Regions from separate parts of the Aromatoleum petrolei genome, predicted to be linked through region 2. Evidence: predicted binding sites of a transcription regulator. Region 2 holds the regulator's gene; the other holds the start of a gene.
The links. Region 2 encodes FNR, which switches genes on or off when oxygen is low (the NO sensors DNR and NnrR bind a similar motif). Its sites were predicted from a motif close to TTGANCTAGNTCAA; they were not measured.
Positions count from the first base shown of each region.

Region 1: paaK (phenylacetate--CoA ligase PaaK) is a predicted target of FNR. The motif match lies at 1,720-1,733, and genes of this name have one in related genera.

Region 1 is NZ_CP059560.1:3,085,600-3,089,794, reverse strand. It holds gene paaA (1,2-phenylacetyl-CoA epoxidase subunit PaaA) at 1-250, opposite strand, end outside; gene paaK (phenylacetate--CoA ligase PaaK) at 315-1,637, opposite strand; gene paaI (hydroxyphenylacetyl-CoA thioesterase PaaI) at 1,765-2,229, opposite strand; gene paaH (3-hydroxyacyl-CoA dehydrogenase PaaH) at 2,222-3,754, opposite strand; gene paaG (2-(1,2-epoxy-1,2-dihydrophenyl)acetyl-CoA isomerase PaaG) at 3,755-4,195, opposite strand, start outside.
Region 2 is NZ_CP059560.1:3,953,748-3,957,942, reverse strand. It holds gene ToN1_RS18025 (MerR family DNA-binding protein) at 1-248, shown strand, start outside; gene ToN1_RS18020 (sulfite exporter TauE/SafE family protein) at 292-999, opposite strand; gene hemN (oxygen-independent coproporphyrinogen III oxidase) at 1,128-2,519, opposite strand; gene fnr (fumarate/nitrate reduction transcriptional regulator Fnr) at 2,653-3,393, shown strand; gene ToN1_RS18005 (hemerythrin domain-containing protein) at 3,433-3,963, opposite strand; gene ToN1_RS18000 (SirB2 family protein) at 3,960-4,195, opposite strand, start outside.

The DNA.
Region 1 (4,195 bases), 870 kb from region 2:
TGCGCTTCAGGGTCGGCGCGCGCGTGATCCAGTTGCCCTCGGGCAGCATGCCGACGATCTCGGAATGCGCGTGCTGGCTGATCTGGCGGACCAGCGTCTTGCGGTAGGCCTCGGGCATCCAATCCTTGGCCTCGATGTAGCCGCCGGCGTCGATCTTCGCATCGAACTCGGCCTGGTACTCGGGATTCTCGACCGCGCGCGGGCCTTTGTCGGCGTTCTGCTGCGGGATGTCCAGTGCTTGGGTGTACATGCTCTTGTCTCCTCCTTCCTTGTCTCGTGCGGCGCGCAGCCACGGGGCTGCGCCCCTGGCGCGCTTATTCCTTGGGCCTGCGATCGACCACCCGTTTCGCCTTGCCGATCGTCACGCGTTCGATCGCGAAGGGCTCGCACACATGCACCTTCGCCGAGACACCGATGAAGGTCTTGATGTCGTGCTGCAGCTGCTTTGCGATCGCCTCCTTCTGCTCGGGGTGGCGGCCGACATCGGCTTCGGGGTTGATCTCGACCTTCACGGTGAGCGTGTCCATGTGGCCGTCCTTGTCGACCTCCAGCAGGTACTGCGGCGCGAGCTTGGGGTTCTTGCAGATCAATTCCTCGACCTGGGTCGGGAAGAGGTTCACACCGCGGATGATCAGCATGTCGTCGCTGCGACCGGTGATCTTCGCCATGCGACGCATGCTGCGCGCGGTGGGCGGCAGCAGGCGCGTGAGGTCGCGGGTGCGGTAGCGGATCACCGGCATCGCTTCCTTGGTCAGCGTGGTGAACACCAACTCGCCTTCCGAGCCGTCCGGCAGCACCTCGCCGGTGTGCGGGTCGATGATCTCAGGGTAGAAGTGGTCCTCCCAGATCACCGGGCCGTCCTTGGCCTCGACGCACTCGTTCGCCACACCCGGCCCCATCACCTCCGACAGGCCGTAGATGTCGACCGCGTCGAGGCCGGCACGCGCCTCCATCGCCTCGCGCATCGCCTGCGTCCATGGCTCGGCGCCGAAGATGCCGATCTTGAGCGAGGTCTGGTGCGGGTCGATGCCCATGCGCTCCATCTCGTCGAGCACGGTGAGCATGTAGCTGGGCGTCACCATGATGATGTCGGGGCGGAAATCCTGGATCAGCTGGATCTGCTTCTCGGTCTGGCCGCCGGACATCGGCACGACGGTGCAGCCGAGCCGCTCGGCACCGTAGTGCGCGCCCAGCCCGCCCGTGAACAGGCCGTAGCCGTAGGCCACATGCACCATGTCGCCGGCGCGGCCGCCGGCCGCGCGGATCGAGCGCGCGACGAGGTTGGCCCAAGTGTCGATGTCCTTCAGCGTGTAGCCCACCACCGTCGGCTTGCCCGTCGTGCCCGAGGATGCATGCACGCGCGCGATCTTCTCGCGCGGCACCGCAAACATGCCGAAGGGGTAGTTGTCACGCAGGTCGTTCTTCGCCGTGAAGGGAAATTTGGCGAGGTCCGCGAGCGTTTTCAGGTCGTCCGGGTGCACACCCTGGGCGTCGAAGGCCTTGCGATAGTGCGGCACGTTCTCGTATGCGTGGCGCACGCTCCACTTCAGGCGCTCCAGCTGCAGTGCGCGCAGTTCATCCTGGCTGGCCTTTTCGATCGCTTCCAGGTCGCCGGGCGACGGAATCTTGACGGGCATTGCTCTCTCTCCTCGTGGTTTCTTCGGTTTGCGCGGATTTCATATGAGGTTGGGATTATTCCCCAAACTTAGGGAATCCCGGGTGACCCGCGTCAAACCTCATTCACAATTCCACTCGTGCATCCACTCACAACTCGACGACCGCTCTCCCCTTCAGCCGATAGGACTTGCCGCGCATTACCGCGATCAGCTCGCCCTTCGGGTTGGTGACGCTGATGTCGTACACGCCGGTGCGCCCCGCAGCGAACACTTCCTTCGCCTCCGCGCACAACACCTCGCCGGGACGGCCAGGCGCCATGAAGTCGAGGCTGATGCCGGACGCGACGGTCTGCTCATTGCCGCTGTTGCACGCGTAGGCGAAGGCGGTGTCGGCGAGCAGCGTGATGAAGCCGCCGTGGCAGATGTCGAAGCCGTTGAGCATGTCCTCGCGCACCGTCATCGTCACCTTCGCGTAGCCGGGCCCGACAGCTTCGAAGCGGAGGCCGTTGGCGTGAAGCACGCGGTCGTTCTCCGACATGCCGTCGCGCACGCGCTCGGCAACCAACTGGGGATCGAGCCCGTTCGTGAGATCGCGGTAGCCGGCCTCAGTCATACATCGCCTCCCTGTTGCAGGCCTTGCGGCGCAGCAGCGGCGACACGCGGTAGCGCTCCTCGCCGTAGTGGTCCTTGAGGTTCGCGAGCACTTCGACGACGAAATCGGCGCCGAGCTGGTCGGCCCACGCAAGCGGGCCGCCCTTGGGGTAGTTGGTGCCATGGCGCATCGCGGTATCCACGTCGCGCGCGCTCGCCACCCGCTGCAGCACGGCGTCGGCCGCCTCGTTGGCGAGCATCGCCACCGTGCGCAGCGCGATCAGCCCGGCGACGTCGTCGATCACGCTGACCTTGAAGCCCGCCTTCTGGAAGGTGCCGGTGACCACGCGCAGCGCGCCCAAACCGCACTGGTCGGCGCGCGTGAGCGCGATGCGGGTGCTGGTCGAGTAGTCGAGGCACAGGTCGAACAGCACGAGGTTCGGCACCTGCTCCTCGTCCGAGCGAATGGTTGCGGTGCGTCCGTCGGTCAGCGCCACACGCGCCGCGCCGATCTGCATCCAGCCACGTCTGCCGTGCATGCCGGCCTCGCGCCGGACTTCGATCCCGGCCGCCTCCAGGCGCGCCAGCAGCGGCGCGGCGGCGCCGATGTCGCCGACCACGGTGACGCGCGGTTCGCCGTCCTGCGGCGCTTCGTCCTGCGGCAGCGCCTTGGCGGCGAGCTCGCCGTATTCATAGATCCCGCGCCCGGTCTTGCGGCCGAGCCGGCCGGCGGCGACCAACTCCTGCTGGAGCGGGCTCGGGGCGAAACGACGGTCGCAGAAGTAAGCCTCGAACACCGATTTCGTGACCGCGAAGTTCACGTCGTGGCCGATCAGGTCCATCAGCTCGAAGGGGCCCATCGCGAAGCCGCAGCCCTCGCGCAGGATGGCGTCCAGCGTCGCCGGGCTGGCCTCGTGCTCGGCGAGCACGCGCAGCGCCTCGGCGTAGTATGGGCGCGCGACGCGGTTCACGATGAAGCCGGGGGTCGAGGCCGCATGCACGGGCACCTTGCCCCAGGCACGCGCCGTCGCGTACAGGCACTCGGCAACCTCGCGATCGGTCGCCAGCCCCGACACCACCTCCACCAGCGCCATGCGCGGCGCGGGGTTGAAGAAGTGCAGACCCACCAACCGCCCCGGACGGGCGAGGCCCGCCGCCATCGCATTGATCGACAGCGACGAGGTGTTGCTGGCGATGATCGCGTCCGCGCCGAGCATGCTTTCGAGTTCGGCGAAGAGCTTGCGCTTCACATCGAGGTTCTCGACGATCGCCTCGATCGCGAGACCGGCATCCGCCGCCTCGGCCAGTGTCGCGACGGGGACGACGCGCTCCAGCGTCGCCGCCGCCTCGCCCTGGTCGAGGCGGTTCTTCGACACGAGGAACTTCAGATCCTTCTCGATCGCCGCGCGCCCGGCGGCGATCGCCTCGGCGCGGCCGTCGAACAAATACACGGTATGGCCCGCGCGCGCCGCGACCTGGGCGATGCCGCTGCCCATCGCGCCGGCGCCGATCACGACGACTTTCACATCCTGGGTGAGTGCGCTCATTCAGTCACCCTTGAAATTCGGATTGCGCTTTTCCATGAATGCAGCGACGCCTTCGCGGTAGTCGTTCGAGTTGCCGCACACGGTCATCAGGTCGCGCTCGAGGTTGAGCTGGGTCTCGAAGTCGTTGGTCGAGCTCGCCCAGATCGCCTGCTTGGTCTTCGCATAGCCGAAGGTCGGCCCCTTCGCGAGAGCGGCGGCCACTTGCTGCACGGTCGGCATCAGCGCCTCGTCATCGACGCACTTCCAGATCAGTCCCCACGCCTCGGCCTGCTCGGCCGCCAGCTTGTCGCCGAGCAGCGCCATGCCCATCGCGCGCGCCGGCCCCACCAGACGCGGCAGGATCCAGCTGCCGCCGGTGTCGGGCACCACGCCGAGCTTGCTGAAGGACTGGATGAAGCTCGCCGAGCGCGCGGCGAACACCAGATCGCAGGCGAGCGCGAT
Region 2 (4,195 bases):
AAGCGCTCGGCTTCAGCCTCGACGAGGTCGCCGAGCTGCTCGCGCTGGACGAAGAAACAGACCGCGAACGGGCACGCGCGTTCGCCCAGGCGAAGATCGCGGATGTCGAGTCGCGCATCCGCCAGCTGGAGGAGATGCGCAGTGCGCTGCAGGGGCTCGTTTCCTGTTGCGAGCATACGGAGGCGCCCGCCCCCTGCCCGATCCTCCACACCCTCGCGAACGCCGCCGAACCCCCTGCACGCGAGTGAAGGCTCGCGCCCGGCCGAGCACACCGACGGTTCAACCGCGTCCTCACACCTCGCACACGACGCCGCGCCACAGCGCGCCGCCGAGGCTGGGTGCATGGAACAGCCCGAACACACCGAAGCCAAGCACGAGCATTCCGGCGACGAAGCGGACGCGGCGGTTGCGCGTGATGTCGCGGAAGCGCTTGAACACCATCCCCGCAAGCATCAGGTTGGGCAGGGTACCAAGCCCGAAGGCCAGCATCAGCCCCGCCCCGCGCCCTGCCGAACCGGTCACCAGCGCGGTCGTCAGCACGCTATAGACGAGGCCGCAGGGCAGGAATCCCCACAGCAGCCCCAGCGGCAAAGCCTGGCCGGCCGAACGGGCGGGGATGAAGCGTGTAGTGAAAGGTTGCACGCGTTTCCACAGCACGAGGCCGGCGCGTTCGACGGGCGCAAGCAGGCGTGTGAAGCCGGTCAAGTACAAGCCCAGGGCGACCAGCATCAGGTTCGCGAGCACGTACAGGCCCATCTGCACCGGCAGGATGTTCGAGAAAAGCATGCCGACCGTGCCGAGGGCACCGAGCGCACCGCCCAGCACCGTGTAGGTCGCGATCCGGCCGAGGTTGTAGGCGAGGTGCACTTGCCACTGGCGACCGGCCCGGCCAGGCAAGTTCACGGTGAGCGCGCCGACGATGCCACCACACATGCTGACGCAGTGCGTGCCTCCCAGAAGGCCGATCAGGAAGGCTGCGATGTAACCGGTTTCAGGCATGGCAACGATGGGAAAGACAGAAGAAGCCCGGGGCCGCGGCACCAAAAGAAACGGGCGCCTGAGGACGCCCGCACTGTATCACCTTCTCCTGCCCTGCACAGCCCGAGCCCGCGGGCTGCCGGCTCGGCTCAGATGACCTTCGAATAGCGCGCGCGCTCGCGATCGGCGCGCAGGTAGCGGTCGAACACCATTGCGATTCCCCGCACCAGAAGACGCCCCGGGGGCAGCACGCTGATCCACTTGTCGCTGACCTTCAGCAGCCCGGCTTCCTCCATCGCCTTGAGATCCTCGAGCTCGTCGGCGAAATACTCGTCGAACTTGATCAGGTGTGCGATCTCGATCGAGTCGATCGACAGCTCGAAATGGCACATCAGGGCCTGGATGATCGAGCGGCGCAGCAGGTCGTCGGCGGTGAGCTCGATGCCGCGCAGGACGGGCAGTTCGTCGCGATCGAGGGCATCGTAGTACTCGTCGAGCGTCTTCACGTTCTGCGAGTACACCGGACCGATCTTGCCGATCGCCGAGACGCCGAAGGCCAGCAGGTCGCACTCGGCCTGCGTCGAATAGCCCTGGAAATTCCGGTGCAGGCGCCCCTGGCGCTGCGCGATCGTCAGCTCGTCGTCCGGCTTCGCAAAGTGGTCCATGCCGATGTAGACATAGCCCGCCTCGGTCAGGCGGCGAATCGCCAGCTGCAGGATCTGCAGTTTGGTGTCGGACGTCGGCATGTCGTTGATCGCGATGCGCCGCTGCGGCTTGAACAGGCCCGGCAGGTGGGCGTAGCTGTACAGCGAGATGCGATCGGGCGACAGCTCCAGCACCTGTTCGAGCGTGCGGTTGAAGCTGATGATGTTCTGGCGCGGCAGGCCGTAGATCAGGTCCATGCTGATCGACTTGAAGCCGGTGGCACGGGCGGCGTCGATCACGAGCTTCGTTTCGTCGTAGCTCTGGATGCGATTGACCGCCTCCTGCACGTCCTCGTTGAAGTCCTGCACACCGACACTCATGCGGTTGAAGCCAAGGTCGGCCAGCAGCTTGACCGTATCGAAATCGACCTTGCGAGGATCGACCTCGATCGAGTATTCGCCGTTCGGCACCAGCGTGAAGCGCTTGCGCACCGAGTCCATGAGCTGGCGCAGCTCGTCGTGCGACAGGAAGGTCGGCGTGCCGCCGCCCAAGTGCAGCTGCGTGACCTGATGGCTGCCGCCCAGCGCGGCCGCCTGCATCTCGATTTCCTTATCGAGATATTTCAGGTACTTGGCCGAGCGCGCGTGATCCTTGGTGATGATCTTGTTGCACGCGCAGTAATAGCAGATCGTGTTACAGAAGGGGATGTGGAAGTATAATGAAAGCGGTTTACTCACGCCGCCCACACCGCGCTGCGCCAGCCAGTCCCGCAACGCACGGGCATCGAACGCTTCGACGAAGCGATCGGCCGTCGGGTAGGACGTGTAGCGCGGCCCGTTGATGTCGAACCGACGAATCAACTGCTGGTCGAAAACTAGGTCTTTCTGACTGGTCATGGTTGTATCGCTTGAGTGCATTCCGTACGATCTCAAAAAGCCGCAGTTTCGTGGTTGACGTGGATCAACGGTACATTCCGACGGGCGCCTGCCACTTCTCGGTCGTCGTAGAAGGAACAATATTATCGTGCAAATGAAGGCGACGGTGCCGATTACAGTTGCGAGTCTGAAGGTCGCATGCTCCCAGTGCAATCTGGTCGAGTTGTGCCTGCCGTTCGGGATGTCGGAATCGGAAATCGACCGTCTCGACGAACTCGTCGGCGCACGTCGCAAGATCAAGCGCCAGCAGCACCTGTATCGCGCGGGAGATCCTTTCGAGGCAATCTACGCGATCCGCGCCGGCTCGTTCAAGACCGACGTGCTGCTCGAGGACGGACGCGAACAGGTCACCGGGTTCCAGATGACCGGGGAAATGCTCGGACTCGACGGCATCAGCACCGAAGCCCATTCCTGCAACGCGATCGCGCTGGAAGACAGCGAGGTGTGCGTGATCGCCTACAGCAAGCTCGAGGAACTGTCGCGCGTGGTCGAGGGACTGCAGCTGCAGTTCCACAAAGTGATGAGCCGCGAAATCGTGCGCGACCATGGCGTGATGACCCTCCTTGGCTCGATGCGTGCGGAGGAGCGCCTGGCGGCCTTCCTGCTCAACATGTCCCAGCGTTTCACGGCACGCGGCTTTTCTCCGGCGGAGTTCCACCTCCGCATGACCCGCGAGGAGATCGGCTCCTATCTGGGCCTCAAGCTCGAGACGGTGTCACGTGCCTTTTCGAAGTTCCAGGACGAAGGGCTGATCGCGGTTCAGCAGAAGCACATCCGCATTCTGGACATCGTCGGCCTGAAACGGCTGATCCAGCACCCCACGCCGCGCCCCTGAAGGAGTTTTCCACCATCATACGTCCGCCGGCCGCGGGCGTTATTGACGCCGTCGCGCAGTCATCGTGCCGGACAGGGCGGCGATGTCTTCTTCGGACAGCAGCTTGCGCGCAATCGGCAGCAGTTCGCCTTCCTCGCGCTCAATGTGGCTGCGATAGGCGCCCGCAAACGCGTCGACGTCCGCAGCCGTGAGATCGGCCCCTTCTCCGGCGGCAATGCGCTCGAGACGTGCGCGCATCCGCGCCCAGCCGGCAAAGAGCTTCTGGTGATCGGCAAGGATCCAGTCGATGAGCGCGCCGAGTTCTGCACGCCGGGCCTCATCGGCACGCGCGCGCAGGACGGGGAAAAGGTCGTCCTCCTCGTCCTGATGATGCTTCACGGCGGCGACGTCGAAGTAACGCATAACGTTGACGGCCGCCTGCTGCGCCTGCTTGTCGGGACCATGCTCCGGCAGCCATGCGGCGAGCCGTGCCAGGGTCGCAAGCTGCGCCTGCAGGCGCTCATGGCAGGCCTCGAGCATCTCGAGAGGCGTCTCGAAACCGGGTGAAGAAGGGATCAGCGATTCGGTCATTGGAGAACTCCGGCAAACGCGAGGAATCCTGCCGGGTTCTTGCTCAGCGCCACCGACACGATCCATGAAAAGACAAGCAGGGCCGCGAGCAGCGCCATTACCCGGACGCGCATGTTGCGTCCCCAGCGCAGCGCGGTCGCCCCAAGAAGAATATAGCCGACAAGCGCGACAACCTTTGCGGTGACCCAAGGCGCGACCAAGGGGTACTGGCCGCTCATCGTCGCCAACGTGA